One region of the Pseudomonas sp. MH9.3 genome, then DNA from elsewhere that is predicted to be linked to it. Evidence: predicted binding sites of a transcription regulator. Region 1 holds the regulator's gene; the other holds the start of a gene.
What was found. The regulator sigma-54, encoded in region 1, starts transcription at its own class of promoters, with help from an activator protein. The targets are predictions, from matches to a motif close to ANTGGCATNNANNTTGCTNT.
Positions count from the first base shown of each region.

Region 2: a site for sigma-54 is predicted at 2,229-2,248, ahead of RHM60_RS09375 (circularly permuted type 2 ATP-grasp protein). Genes of this name have one in related genera too.

Region 1 covers NZ_CP133785.1:4,707,250-4,714,248, reverse strand. The annotation lists gene mlaE (lipid asymmetry maintenance ABC transporter permease subunit MlaE) at 1-146, opposite strand, end outside; gene RHM60_RS20910 (ATP-binding cassette domain-containing protein) at 146-955, opposite strand; gene RHM60_RS20905 (KpsF/GutQ family sugar-phosphate isomerase) at 1,261-2,235, shown strand; gene RHM60_RS20900 (HAD family hydrolase) at 2,236-2,760, shown strand; gene lptC (LPS export ABC transporter periplasmic protein LptC) at 2,769-3,341, shown strand; gene lptA (lipopolysaccharide transport periplasmic protein LptA) at 3,328-3,861, shown strand; gene lptB (LPS export ABC transporter ATP-binding protein) at 3,861-4,586, shown strand; gene RHM60_RS20880 (RNA polymerase factor sigma-54) at 4,771-6,264, shown strand; gene hpf (ribosome hibernation-promoting factor, HPF/YfiA family) at 6,341-6,646, shown strand; gene ptsN (PTS IIA-like nitrogen regulatory protein PtsN) at 6,656-6,999, shown strand, end outside.
Region 2 covers NZ_CP133785.1:2,187,516-2,194,514, forward strand. The annotation lists gene RHM60_RS09370 (transglutaminase family protein) at 1-672, opposite strand, end outside; gene RHM60_RS09375 (circularly permuted type 2 ATP-grasp protein) at 787-2,196, opposite strand; gene RHM60_RS09380 (ribonuclease E inhibitor RraB) at 2,597-2,938, opposite strand; gene RHM60_RS09385 (hypothetical protein) at 3,153-3,389, opposite strand; gene RHM60_RS09390 (START domain-containing protein) at 3,493-4,098, opposite strand; gene RHM60_RS09395 (YkgJ family cysteine cluster protein) at 4,140-4,394, opposite strand; gene RHM60_RS09400 (translation initiation factor 2) at 4,554-5,027, opposite strand; gene RHM60_RS09405 (PLP-dependent aminotransferase family protein) at 5,132-6,571, opposite strand; gene RHM60_RS09410 (OmpA family protein) at 6,844-6,999, opposite strand, start outside.

The DNA.
Region 1 (6,999 bases):
AGCAGCAGGCCAAAGCCACCGCCGATGCCACCGCGCCCCAGCAGGGCGTGGAACAGGAAAATGGTCGAACGACCCAGCACTTCGATGATATCGATGCCGGACCGACCGAAAAGGCGAACCTTCTCGATAAGAGATGTCTTGCGCATCAACGCTTCCCCAGAAGGTCTGAGCGGTAATCCGCTGCCGGAAAATGAAAGGGCACCGGACCATCGGGATCACCGGTCATGAATTGGCGAATGCGCGGGTTGTCGGCGTTCATCAGCTCTTCGGGCGTGCCCTGCCCCAGCACCTGGCCATCGCCGACGACATACAGGTAGTCGGCGATGCTCGCCGTTTCGGCCAGGTCGTGGGAGACCACGATACTGGTGATTCCCAGCGCATCGTTGAGCAGACGGATCAGGCGCACCAGGACACCCATGGCGATCGGGTCCTGGCCCACGAAGGGCTCGTCGTACATGAGGATCTGCGGATCCAGGGCAATGGCTCGCGCCAGCGCGACACGGCGCTTCATGCCGCCGGACAGTTCGTCCGGCATCAGGTCGATGGCTCCGCGAAGGCCGACGGCCTGCAGTTTCAACAACACGATGTCACGAATCATCTCGTCGGACAGCTGGGTATGCACCCGCAACGGGAAGGCCACGTTCTCGAACACGTCCAGGTCTGTGAACAGCGCGCCGCTCTGGAACAGCACACCCATGTGCTTGCGCGCGTCGAACAGATCACTGCGCGACAGCGTCGGCAGGTTCTGGCCATTGACCCACACTTCGCCGGCGCTGGGCCGCAACTGCATGCCCATCAGACGCAACAGGGTGGTCTTGCCGCAACCGGAAGGCCCCATGATGCCCGTGACCTTGCCGCGGGGAATGCGAATATCGACGTTATTGAAGATGCTGCGCGTCCCGCGCTTGAAGGAAAGGCCCTTCAGCTCGACCGCGTAGGCGTTATCGGCACTCATCTAAACTCCTTGGGATGCGGACTCACACTCAGACACCACGTGAACGACAAACGTTTACACGCTTGCGCAATATAAATAGCCGCGTGTGCTGGGCGGGCCGAACAAGCGGCGAACTATATCACCGCTGGTGCAGAGCCCCCAAGGCCGGAACATCGCTCGTTCAGAATAAGGACAGCGAAAAAACCGCGGGGATGTAACCGAGTGTAAATTTGCGCCTATCGAATAAACCCTGACGATCTAGCGTGAGGGAATTGTTCATTACCGCTATAATCGCCGACTTTTCGTCAGGCTATACGACTTCAGACATGAGCCAATCCAGCGACCTCATTCAATCCGCACAACGTACGATCCGCCTGGAGCTTGAAGCCGTAGAAGGCTTGCTGGCCCATATCGACGCGGATTTTGTACGCGCCTGTGAGCTGATTCTGGCCAGCAAGGGCCGCGTTGTGGTGGTCGGCATGGGCAAATCCGGCCATGTCGGCAATAAGATTGCCGCCACCCTGGCGAGCACCGGCACCACCGCTTTTTTCGTGCACCCGGCTGAAGCCAGTCATGGCGACATGGGCATGATCACCCGCGACGACGTGATCCTGGCCCTGTCCAACTCCGGTACCACCAACGAAATCGTGACCCTGCTGCCGCTGATCAAGCGCCTGGGCATCCAGATGATCAGTGTCACCGGCAACCCGGAGTCGACGCTGGCCAAGGCCGCCGACGTCAACCTGAACGTACACGTGACCCACGAAGCCTGCCCGCTTAACCTGGCGCCGACCTCCTCCACCACCGCCACCCTGGTGATGGGCGATGCGCTCGCCGTGGCGCTGCTCGAAGCGCGCGGGTTCACCGCTGAAGACTTCGCGTTTTCCCACCCCGGTGGTGCCCTGGGCCGCCGCCTGCTGCTCAAGGTGGAACATGTGATGCATTCGGGCGATGAACTGCCTCACGTCCAGCGCGGTACCCTGCTCAAGGATGCGCTGATGGAAATGACGCGCAAGGGCCTGGGCATGACCGTTATTCTGGAAGCGGACGGGCGACTGGCCGGCGTGTTCACGGACGGCGACCTGCGTCGCACCCTGGACCGCACCATCGATATCCACACGGCCACCATTGATGCGGTGATGACGCCCCACGGCAAGACGGCACGCCCCGAGATGCTGGCAGCCGAAGCGCTGAAGATCATGGAAGACCACAAGATCGGCGCGCTGGTGGTGGTCAATGCCGACGACCGCCCGATTGGCGCCCTGAACATGCACGACTTGCTGCGTGCGGGAGTGATGTAAATGAGCGACGACCTGCTGCAACGCGGCAAACACATCAAATTGGCGATTTTCGACGTGGACGGCGTATTGACTGATGGCCGCCTTTACTTCCTCGAAGATGGCAGCGAATTCAAGACGTTCAACACCCTCGATGGCCAGGGCCTCAAGATGTTGATGGCCGCAGGCGTGCAAACGGCCATTATCAGTGGTCGAAAAACACCCGTTGTGGAACGCCGCGCACAAAACCTGGGTATTCCTCACCTGTATCAGGGCCGTGAGGATAAACTGGTGGTGCTCGACGAGCTTCTTGGCCAACTCAACCTAAGCTATGAGCAGGTCGCCTACCTGGGTGACGACTTGCCGGACCTGCCGGTGATTCGCCGCGTGGGCCTGGGCATGGCCGTCGCCAATGCTGCTGCGTTCGTGCGTGAACACGCCCATGGCGTCACGACCGCCCGCGGCGGCGAAGGCGCCGCCCGCGAGTTCTGCGAGCTGATCCTGCGTGCCCAGGGCCGCCTTGAAGCGGCCCACGCCGCCTACCTATAGAGCGTTTTATGCTGAGCAAAAAGATTCGCAACTTCCTGTTATTCGGGGTCATTGCCGCGCTGTTCCTCGCGGTAGGCTACTGGAATATCAGCCCGGAGCGCTTTCTCGACCAGCCTGTTGCGCAGGTTGACGAAGGGGTTATCGACTATTACGCAACCAACGCCTACAGCGTGCAGTTTCTGCCCGATGGCAAGGTGCAGTACGAGATGACATCGGACAAGGTCGAGCATTTGAAGGCTTCCGAAGTCACGCTGCTGACCAACCCGGACCTGAATCTGTACCGTGGCACCGAGTTCCCGTGGCACGTGACCAGCAAGCGTGGCGAGGTCAACCCGGACGGCACCGAGGTGGAACTGATCGACTCGGTGCGCGTCGCACGAACTGACGCGCAGAACCGCGACACCATCATTACCAGCAGTCGCATGACCGTATTCCCACAAAGGCAATATGCGCAGACCGAGCAAGACGTTAGAATCGACGGCGCTGGCGGTGTATCGACTGGCAAGGGAATGAAAGCGTATTTGAAAGAAAGCAGGATACACCTGCTATCGAACGTAAGAGGACAGTATGAGGCTCGTTAAAACTCTCCCTATTTTGCTCGGTCTGGGCGCAGCACTGGGAAGCGTGAGCGCCTGGGCTCTGCCGAACGATAGCCAGCAACCGATCCACATCTCGGCTGACGATGCTCAGCTCGATGACAAGCAAGGCGTCGCAACCTACACCGGCGGCGTCATCATCACCCAGGGCTCGATGAAGATCACCGGCAACACGGTGACCCTCACCCGCACCCCGGCTGGCGACATCGACGTGGTGACGTCGGTGGGTAACCTGGCCTACTTCGAGCAGAAGCAGGCCCCTGCCGATACCGGCCCGATGAAGGGCTACGGCAAGACCATCCAGTATCACGCCCAGCAGAATCGCATCGTGCTGATCGACCAGGCCAAGGTGCTGAGCCCCGATGGCAACTCCACGGAAGGTGAAAAAATCACCTATGACACCGTGAAGCAGATCGCCAACGCCGGTCGCGCCAATGGCTCCAAGGTCACTGCACCCCGTCCGCGAATCGACATGGTTATCCAGCCGAAGAAGAAGGCCGAGTAATGGCAACCCTGAAAGCCCAGCATCTGGCCAAGGCCTACAAAAGCCGTCAGGTCGTGCGCGACGTCAGCCTGTCGATCGACAGCGGCCAGATCGTCGGCTTGCTCGGCCCCAACGGCGCCGGCAAGACCACCTGCTTCTACATGATCGTGGGCCTCGTCCAGGCCGACCAGGGGCGTGTGCTGATCGACGACCTCGACGTCAGCCACCAGCCCATGCACGGTCGCGCACGCGCCGGTATCGGCTATCTGCCACAGGAAGCGTCGATTTTCCGCAAGCTGTCGGTTGCCGACAACATCATGGCGATCCTCGAGACCCGCAAGGAACTCGACCGCGACGGCCGCCGTCAGGAGCTGGAAAGCCTGCTGCAGGAATTCCACATCAACCACATTCGCGACAACCTCGGCATGAGTCTGTCCGGTGGTGAGCGTCGCCGCGTGGAAATCGCCCGCGCCCTGGCGACGGCACCCAAGTTCATCCTGCTGGACGAACCGTTTGCCGGCGTCGACCCGATTTCGGTCGGCGACATCAAGCAGATCATCCATCATCTCAAGGCCAAGGGTATCGGTGTGCTGATCACCGACCACAACGTCCGTGAGACCCTCGATATCTGCGAGACCGCCTATATCGTCAACGATGGCCAACTGATCGCCGAAGGCGATTCGGCGACTATCCTGGCCAACGAACTGGTCAAGGAAGTGTACCTGGGTCACGAGTTCCGCCTGTAGACACGGTGGTATCAGGGCGTTCGCCGACGAGCGCGCGAGTCAATGAAAACTTCAGTATTTTTATTGTCATCGCGCTCTAGGCAAAGCACCTGATATCAGGCATATAATTTGCTTATGTTTGGCGCTCGCGCGCCCTGTCGTGGATGGCGCATTGCGCCGGCGAATAAGGTGTTAAGCCCCTGCCATGAAACCATCGCTAGTCCTGAGAATGGGCCAGCAGCTGACGATGACACCGCAGCTGCAACAGGCCATCCGCCTGCTCCAATTGTCGACCCTGGACCTGCAACAGGAAATCCAGGAGGCCCTGGAGTCCAATCCGATGCTCGAACGCCAGGAAGAAGGCGACGACTTCGATAATGCAGACCCACTGGCCGACAACATCGAGCAAAAACCCAACCCGGACGTGCAGGAACCCTCCTATCAGGAAACTGCCCCCACGGTGGACAACCTCGAGGAAGGCGACTGGAACGAACGCATTCCCAACGAACTGCCCGTGGACACCGCCTGGGAAGATGTCTACCAGACCAGCGCGAGCAGCTTGCCCAGCAATGATGATGACGAGTGGGACTTCACCACCCGCACCTCCGTCGGCGAGAGCCTGCAAAGCCACCTGCTGTGGCAGCTGAACCTGGCGCCGATGTCCGACACTGATCGCCTGATCGCCGTCACCCTGATCGACTGCATCAACAACCAGGGCTATCTGGACGAGACGCTCGACGAAATTCTGGAGGCTTTCGACCCCGAACTGGATATCGAGCTGGACGAGATTGAAGCCGTCCTGCACCGTATCCAGCAGTTCGAGCCCGCCGGTATCGGTGCGCGCAACCTCAGTGAATGCCTGCTGCTGCAATTGCGTCAATTGCCCGCCAGGACGCCATGGCTCGCTGAAGCCCAGCGCCTGGTTACCGACTACATCGACCTGTTGGGCAGCCGTGACTATAGCCAGCTGATGCGTCGCATGAAGCTCAAGGAAGATGAACTGCGCCAGGTCATCGAGCTGGTGCAGAGCCTCAACCCGAGGCCGGGCTCGCAGATCGAATCCAGCGAAGCCGAATACGTGGTCCCCGACGTGATCGTCCGCAAGGACAACGAGCGCTGGCTGGTGGAGTTGAACCAGGAATCCGTGCCGCGCCTGCGGGTCAACCCGCAGTACGCCGGCTTTGTGCGCCGCGCCGACACCAGTGCCGACAACACCTTCATGCGCAACCAGTTGCAGGAAGCCCGCTGGTTCATCAAGAGCCTGCAAAGCCGCAACGAAACCCTGATGAAAGTGGCCACCCAGATCGTCGAGCATCAGCGCGGCTTCCTGGAGTACGGCGACGAAGCGATGAAACCGCTGGTGCTGCACGATATCGCGGAAGCGGTGGGCATGCACGAATCGACGATTTCGCGGGTCACCACACAGAAATTCATGCATACCCCGCGGGGTATATATGAGCTGAAATACTTTTTCTCCAGCCACGTCAGCACCTCCGAAGGCGGCGAATGCTCGTCCACGGCGATTCGCGCAATCATCAAAAAACTGGTTGCCGCGGAAAATCAGAAAAAGCCATTGAGTGACAGTAAGATCGCTGGTTTACTGGAGGCACAAGGCATTCAGGTCGCCCGTCGAACCGTCGCCAAGTATCGCGAATCCCTTGGGATTGCGCCTTCCAGCGAGCGTAAGCGGTTGATGTGACGGGCGGGCCACAGCGTTCCAGTGGCAGGCGCTTTTCGCCTGTCGCTTTATGCACTGGCAACGAAGGAGAAGCTGTATGCAAGTCAACATCAGTGGACACCAGCTGGAAGTCACCAAGCCCCTGCGTGAATACACCGAGAGCAAGCTGAACAAGCTTGCGGGGCATTTCGACAAGATCACCAATGTGCAGGTCATCATGGAGGTCGACAAGCTCAAGCAGAAAATCGAAGCCACCCTGCACGTACCGAATGCCAAGCTCGTCGCCAATGCGGAACACGAAGACATGTACGCGGCGATTGACTCGCTCTACGACAAGCTCGACCGCCAACTCATAAAGCATAAGGAAAAGAATCTGCACCTGATGCAAGGTACAGGTCGTTAACTCCCCCCCATGATCCGACTTGAAACCATCCTGACCCCCGGCCGTTCCCTGGTGAACGCGCCGGGAGGCAGTAAGAAAAAAGCCCTCGAACACATTGCCAACCTGATCAGCCGGGAAGTGCCCGAGCTGGATGAGCAGGTCGTGTTCAAGGCCCTGATCGACCGTGAAAAACTGGGCTCCACCGGTTTTGGCAACGGCATCGCCATTCCTCACTGCCGACTCAAAGGCTGCGACACACCGGTCAGCGCCTTGCTGCACCTGGAAAGACCCATTGATTTCGATGCCATCGACGGCGCTCCGGTCGACCTGCTCTTCGTTTTGCTGGTCCCGGAAGCGGCCACCGATGCTCACCT
Region 2 (6,999 bases), 2.5 Mb from region 1:
GAGGTGCCGCTCCGGCCGCGCCATCTGGTTGGTCACGTCAAAGCTGTACCACGCGCCTTCCAGCCAGGCTTCGGCCCAGGCGTGACTGGCCAGGTGCGTGCTATCTTCGCTGTATAAATACCCCGACACATAACGCGCCGGAATCCCCAGGCTGCGCGCGCAGGCCAGGAACGCGTGGGTATGATCCTGGCACACGCCCGCCCCGCCAGCGAAGGCCTGGGCCGCGCAGGTATCGACCTCGGTGGCGCCGGGCGTGTAAACCATGGTCTGGTTGAGCGCGTGCATCAGGTCGATCAACGCGCTGCGGTCACGACGTTGGTGACAGTGCTGGTCGGCAAAGCCGCGCAGAGCCTCGTCCGGCTCGGTCAGGCGGGTGCAGCGCAGGAAAGGAAATGCCGACTGGCCCTCGTGCTCGGCTTCACGCAGCTCGTCGATATCCACCTGGCCGCGAGCACGGATAACGATTGCATCGTGGGGTTCATCCAGGGTCAGCACATGCAGGATATTGCCGAACGGGTCGACCTGGGCGCGCACCGGGCGCGGCAGGTCGAGCTGCCAACTGATGACCTGCTGGCGCTCGCTGTCGTGGGGTGTAAGGCGCAGGTACTGGATGCTGGCGCGCACCTGGTCTTCGTAGTGGTAGGTGGTTTCGTGACTGATGGAAAGTCTCATGGGGCCTCCGTGCAGGAACCGTAAATGGCGTCGCCCAACTGGCGCACCGAGGGGATGAAGGTGGCGTGGAGGTTTCCCCGCAGGTGGTGCAAGGCAGCTCGATTCAACATGGCATCAGTCCTCCACCACCCAGGTGTCCTTGGTGCCGCCACCCTGGGACGAGTTGACCACCAGCGAGCCCTCGCGCAGCGCCACACGCGTCAAGCCGCCGGGCACCACGCGGGTTTCCTTGCCGGACAGCACGAACGGGCGCAGGTCGATATGGCGCGGGGCGATGCCGTTGTCGACGAAGGTCGGGCACGTGGATAAACACAGGGTCGGCTGGGCGATATAAGCGTGGGGCTTGGCTTTGATGCGTGCGCGAAAGGCTTCGATTTCGGCGGCGCTGGATGCCGGCCCGACCAGCATGCCGTAGCCGCCGGAGCCCTGGGTTTCCTTGACCACCAGGTGCGGCAGGTTGGCCAGCACGTGGGACAATTCGTCAGGCTTGCGGCATTGAAAGGTTGGCACATTCTTCAGGATCGGTTCTTCATCCAGGTAAAAACGGATCATCTGGGTAACGAAGGGGTACACCGACTTGTCATCCGCCACGCCAGTGCCAATCGCGTTGGCCAGCACCACATTGCCACAGCGATAGGCCGCGAGCAGACCGGGCACACCGAGCATGGAATCGGGGTTGAATGCCAACGGATCGAGAAACGCGTCATCAAGGCGACGGTAGATCACATCCACAGCCTTGGGGCCGTCGGTGGTGCGCATGAACACGTGGTCATCGCGCACGAACAGGTCGGCGCCTTCCACCAGCTCAACGCCCATTTCCCTGGCCAGGAACGCGTGTTCGAAGAAGGCGCTGTTGAAGCGTCCCGGAGTCAGTACCACAACGCTGGGGTTGTCGATGGGGCTGGCGCTCTTGAGCGTGTCGAGCAGCAGGTTGGGGTAATGATCGATCGGTGCAATGCGCTGGGCGGCAAACAGTTCGGGAAACAGGCGCATCATCATCTTGCGGTCTTCGAGCATGTAGCTGACACCGCTGGGTGTACGCAGGTTGTCTTCCAGTACGTAATAAGTGCCGTCGCCATCGCGTACGAGATCAACCCCGGAGACGTGTGAATACAGGTCACGGTGCAGATTCAGACCCTGCATGGCCAGTTGGTATTGCTCGTTGGCCAGTACCTGTTCGGCGGGAATGACGCCCGCCTTGATAATGCGCTGTTCGTGATACAGGTCGGCAAGAAACAGGTTCAGCGCCTTGACCCGCTGGATGCAGCCGCGCTCGACAATCTGCCATTCACTGGCCGGAATGCTGCGGGGGATGATGTCGAAGGGAATCAGGCGTTCAGTGCCTTGCTCGTCGCCATAGAGGGTGAAGGTGATACCCGCACGGTGAAACAGCAAATCGGCTTCGCGCCGACGCTGGGCCAACAGTTCGGGCGGGGTCAGCGCCAGCCAACGGGCGAATTCGCGGTAATGGGGGCGTACCTGCCCTGCCCCGTCGTACATTTCGTCGAAATAAGTGCGGATCATGCCGAACTCCTTGTCACCCGGACACGAGCACTATCGCAAGGCCCGTGCCAGCGGCATAAACACTTGAACATCAGTGAGTTGAATGGCCGCCGGGATCTGCCAGCACCGTCCTGGTGCACAGAATACCCAGCGCATGGCCGCCTGCTTCATCGCAAGGCGGCGTTTTACTATCAACAGCATAGTCAGACTTGATTTCACTGCGCGGCGCAAGCTGCGGATAATCGCCAACATCTGCTGAACAGGACGCGTCCTACAGTTTCAGCGCAACGATCTTCCCTTTAGGCCACCCGACTTGGGTGGCTTTTTTTTGCTTTCGAAAAACCCGCGCAGCGTTTTCCCACGGCACAAACAAAATCGGCCGACCCAAAGGTCAGCCGATACGCTGTGCTTGTGCAGACGGCTACATGGGTAACCCACGCACCTCCTGCTTGACGCCCCATCCTTCAATGATCCCGCCCAACGGCTCGACCACCGCTTCAAAGTCCTGCTCGAAGTCTCCTATGCCGTCGTAGGTGGCTGACATGATCTTGCTCAATTCCAGATACCAGGCGCCGTCATCGCGCGCGCTGACCTGGGCATTCAGGGACTCGCCGCGAAACTCACCCGCCGCCCTGCGCGCCCGTTCTTCATCCGGGAAAATCGCGTAGAACTCGATGGGGTGAAACCGTGAAAAGTCAAAACCGCCTTCTTTCATGCGGCGTAGGACGTGGGTGCTGATGTCTTCTTGATAGGCTGTGCTCATGAAACGTCCTCCTAAAACCGATGGATAGACTTTCCGTGCCTCCCGAAGCCCGCGCGCTGCTGGCGCGAGCACCACGGCAATGACTGCACCGCAGGGAAAACAAGCATGTAGCTGACAAGACCAGTACCTAGCGAATCATTCGCTGATCTCGCTTGCAGAGTAGCGCGAAGCTATCACCTCCACCAGAGGGGCTGCACTGGCAAACAGGGAATGTTCAGGCGGCGGGCGAAATGTCGAGGATCTGGATACTGTTCTGGTCTTTGAGGATCTTGACCGTAGGCTCCGGCTTACGGCCCTCAAGGTCGTTGAGGTCGAGTTCGGCGGCGACCGGCACGAGTTTGTTGCGAATCATGTGCGCCGCATCTTCGAGGCTGGGCTTGTGGTCGCAGTCGAACTGCTCCACGGCCTGCACACCGTGATCGTTAACGAAGGTAATTTGCCACATTTGCATCGGTGCCTCCTCGATAAAACCCATGTGTGGGCTCACATCCATCTGGACCTTGAGGGCTCGTCAAACGTTCCACTCAAGGCCACAGGCACCTGATCGACAGCGGTTATTTCTCGGCGTGTTCCTTGAGGGCTTTCAAGGTGTTGAACGGCGCGTCCACCACGAACTTGTTGGCCAACCAGGAGGGCACGCTGCCGCCCGGCTCCGTGTGCACCTGATAGGTGACCTCGGTCTGGTTATCGCCCTTGGGTACGAGCTTCCAGAAACCCTCGACCTGCGCCACGCGCACGTAGCCTTTTTCTTCCGGCTTGTAGGTCGGCACGCCCTGCAATGTGCGCGTTATACCGCCATCGGCGTTTTTGGTGGTGGTGATGTGGGTGTAGGAATCACGGTCAGTCACCGGGAACGGTGCGTTGAACTGGGTGTAGGTCCAGGCCTCATCGCCCTTCTTGTCCACCAGCTTCTGGGATTTGCATTCGTGAATCCATGAACAGGCAGCGGCGACGTCTTCCTGCAGGGCCTGGATTTTCGCCACGGGCGCCTTGATCAGGGTGACACCGCGATAGGCCTTGTACTTGGAGCCGGCAACCTCGCTCAGGGACACTTTGATGCCGTCTTCGTCCTTGGCCACCTGCCAGTCCTCGGCCTGCGCGGTGGCCGCGAACAACACCGTGAAACCGCACAGCACAGCCATTCGTTTCAGCGAACCCATCGTTGTATTCCTTATTGTTGAAGTTCCGAGAGTAAAGCCCATCAAGCCGCCGTCATCTGTTCCCACCAGCCGATCAGCCGGATTGCATCAGCCTGGTCGGTGCCGCACACCTCCAGATCCGCCTTGAAGTCACTGCACACCGCCGGGCGCTCGGGCTTGCCGAACAGCTGGCATAGCTGTTCGACCGACAGGTGCAGGCAGCGTTCGCCCGCCGGCTTGCCCTTGGGCATTCCGGGTAATGGCGAACTGATAGAGGGGGCGATGCAGCAAGCACCACAGCCTTCACGGCATTTCATGACCGGCAGGTCCTCGACGACTCAATGGGATGGCGGAGCTAGGGTACGCCCCTGAACAACCGTTTTAAAACGGTCCAACGAGGGTTTTTCACGGAAAAGACAAGTGACTGACCAGTCCGCGACAAATGGTCGATCCAGCGCCTCACATGTGCGCAATAGTTATTGCTTGAATTCGAAATCCAGCGCCGCACCTTCAACATCACGGCGTTCTTCGTTGCGCAGTTGCAGCTTCATCTCATTGCTGAGCAAGCGGCCGTTGATCTGAAACGCGCTGTTATCGGTGGGCTTGTCGCCGAACATCGGCGGTAGCAGCGGTACGCTTTTGGGCTTGGGCATGGTACCGATAGGCTGTAAATGCCTGACCATGTCGGACGGCAGCGACAGGTCCAGTTGTGCCGGTGGCAGTTTAGTCTGGGCAACCTCACGAGCTGATCTGGATTTTTTTCTGGCCGAGGCGCGCTTTTTCTTGGCGACCGTGGCTTTCCTGGCCTCTGCCGTTTTTTTCGTGGAGGCCGCCTGTTCGGCACTTGGCGCAGACCTGGTGTCCGATACGGGCGCGGCCGCCATTAAGACGCCGACATTGCACAGCGTTAACAGGCCAATCATCCCTACAGCGCGAAAAATCGAATTCATATCGCCAACAGCATTAACGGCAGAAGGCCATATGCTCGCTTGTTGTGCGCAGCATGACAAGCGCGGCAATCACACCCGTGCAGGAATTGTCCCGGTTCTGCGCCTCAGAGACCGGCGCTGGTCTCCTGGCATAATTGGCTGGCCAGCATCCCCAGGGTCATCAGCGCCCGCTCTGCTTCGCGGTTCCATGGCGTGCCACAGTTGAGCCGAATGCAATGGTTGAACTGTTCTGTATTGCTGAAGATCAGCCCGGGCGCAATGCTGATGCCCTGTTGCAGGGCGCGCACATGCAACTCCTGAGTATTGACGCGCCCCGGCAAGCTGACCCACAGGATAAAACCGCCGGTAGGCCGGGTCATCTGCGTGCCTTCAGGAAAGTACTGCTGCACTGCCAGCTGGAAAGCGCTGAGGTTCTTGCGGTATTCCTGACGGATGTAGCGCAGGTGGCGGTCATAGCCACCGTTCTCCAGGTATGCGGCGACGCCCATCTGCGTGACGCTGCACGCCGAATGGGTACTGAACATCTGCAGGCGCTGGATCTCCTGCTGATATTTACCGGCAATCATCCAGCCAATGCGCACACCGGGCGACAGCGTCTTGGAGAAGCTCGAGCAGTAAATGACCCGGTCCAGGCGGTCATAGGCTTTCAGCGCCTTGGTGCGGCCCAGTTCGAACATCAACTCGCCGTAGATATCGTCCTCGACAATCTGGATATCGAAATCCGAGGCCAGACGCAGCAGTTGCTTCTGCCGCTCTTCGGGCATGGTGCCACCCAGCGGGTTGCTCAAGCGTGTGGTCAGCACCAGCGCCTTGATCGACCATTGGTTGGCCGCCAGTTGCAGGGCTTCCAGGCTCATACCGGTGGAGGGGTCGCTGGGAATTTCGATCACTTTGAGGCCGAGCAGATCGGCCAGTTGCAGCAAGCCGTAATAGGTCGGCGACTCGGCGGCGATCAGGTCGCCGGGACGGGTCAGTACGCGCAGGGACATCTGCAACGCGTCGACGCAGCCATGGGTGATCACCACTTCGGATGGGTCAATCACCACGCCGGCATCACGCATGCGGATCGCCACCTGGCGGCGCAGCGGCTCGAAACCGGGGCTGAACATGTAGCTGAAGGCCCGTGGGCTCTGGAAGCGCGTGACCTTGGCCAACTGCTGGTGCAGTGCTCGCACCGGCAGGTAGTCGACACTCGGCACCGCGGCGCCAAGGGGAAACACGCCTTCGCGGCGCGACTCGCCCAATACCTGTTGAATGATGCTGCTGCGGGTGACCAGCCCCGGGCGTTCGACCCGGGCGATATCCGGCGTCGGCGCGGTGAGCGCGGGCGTCTGGTGCACGTAATAGCCGGACTGTGGCCGCGCCCTGATCAGCCCCTGGTCTTCCAGGTTGGCATAGGCCTGCAAGACCGTGGCGTGACTCACGTTGAGCTGGGAACTCATCTTGCGCACCGAAGGCACGCGCTCCCCCGGTTGATAGACACCGCGCCGGATATCCTCAGCCAGTTGCTGGGCGATACGTTGGTAAAGCAACAGATTGGTCATGACGCAGCACTCGATTTCACGGGCGTTTTATTTTTGTGTAGAACATACCGGCACAGTTTAGAAGTGTACGGGGACAGTTGCCACAATAGTCGAGGCCGCGCGGCAGTGACAGCAAAAACTGTAAGGGTTTAGGATAGAGCTTTCAGCTGTACCTCAAAACAAATGTGGGAGGGGCTTGCTCCCGATAGCAGCGTGTCAGTCGTCAAAGAAGTTGACTGAACCACCGCTATCGGGAGCAAGCCCCCTCCCACATTTTGACCTGCGCCAGGCGCCTAGCGAGCTGCGCCCAATTGGCCCTTCGCGTCGGAGAAGACGATTTCCACGCGGCGATTCTGCGCCCTGCCCCGCTCGGAGGCGTTGGCCTCTACCGGGTACTGGTCGCCATACCCCTCAACCTGAATGCGTTTTTCATCGATACCCAGGTCCAC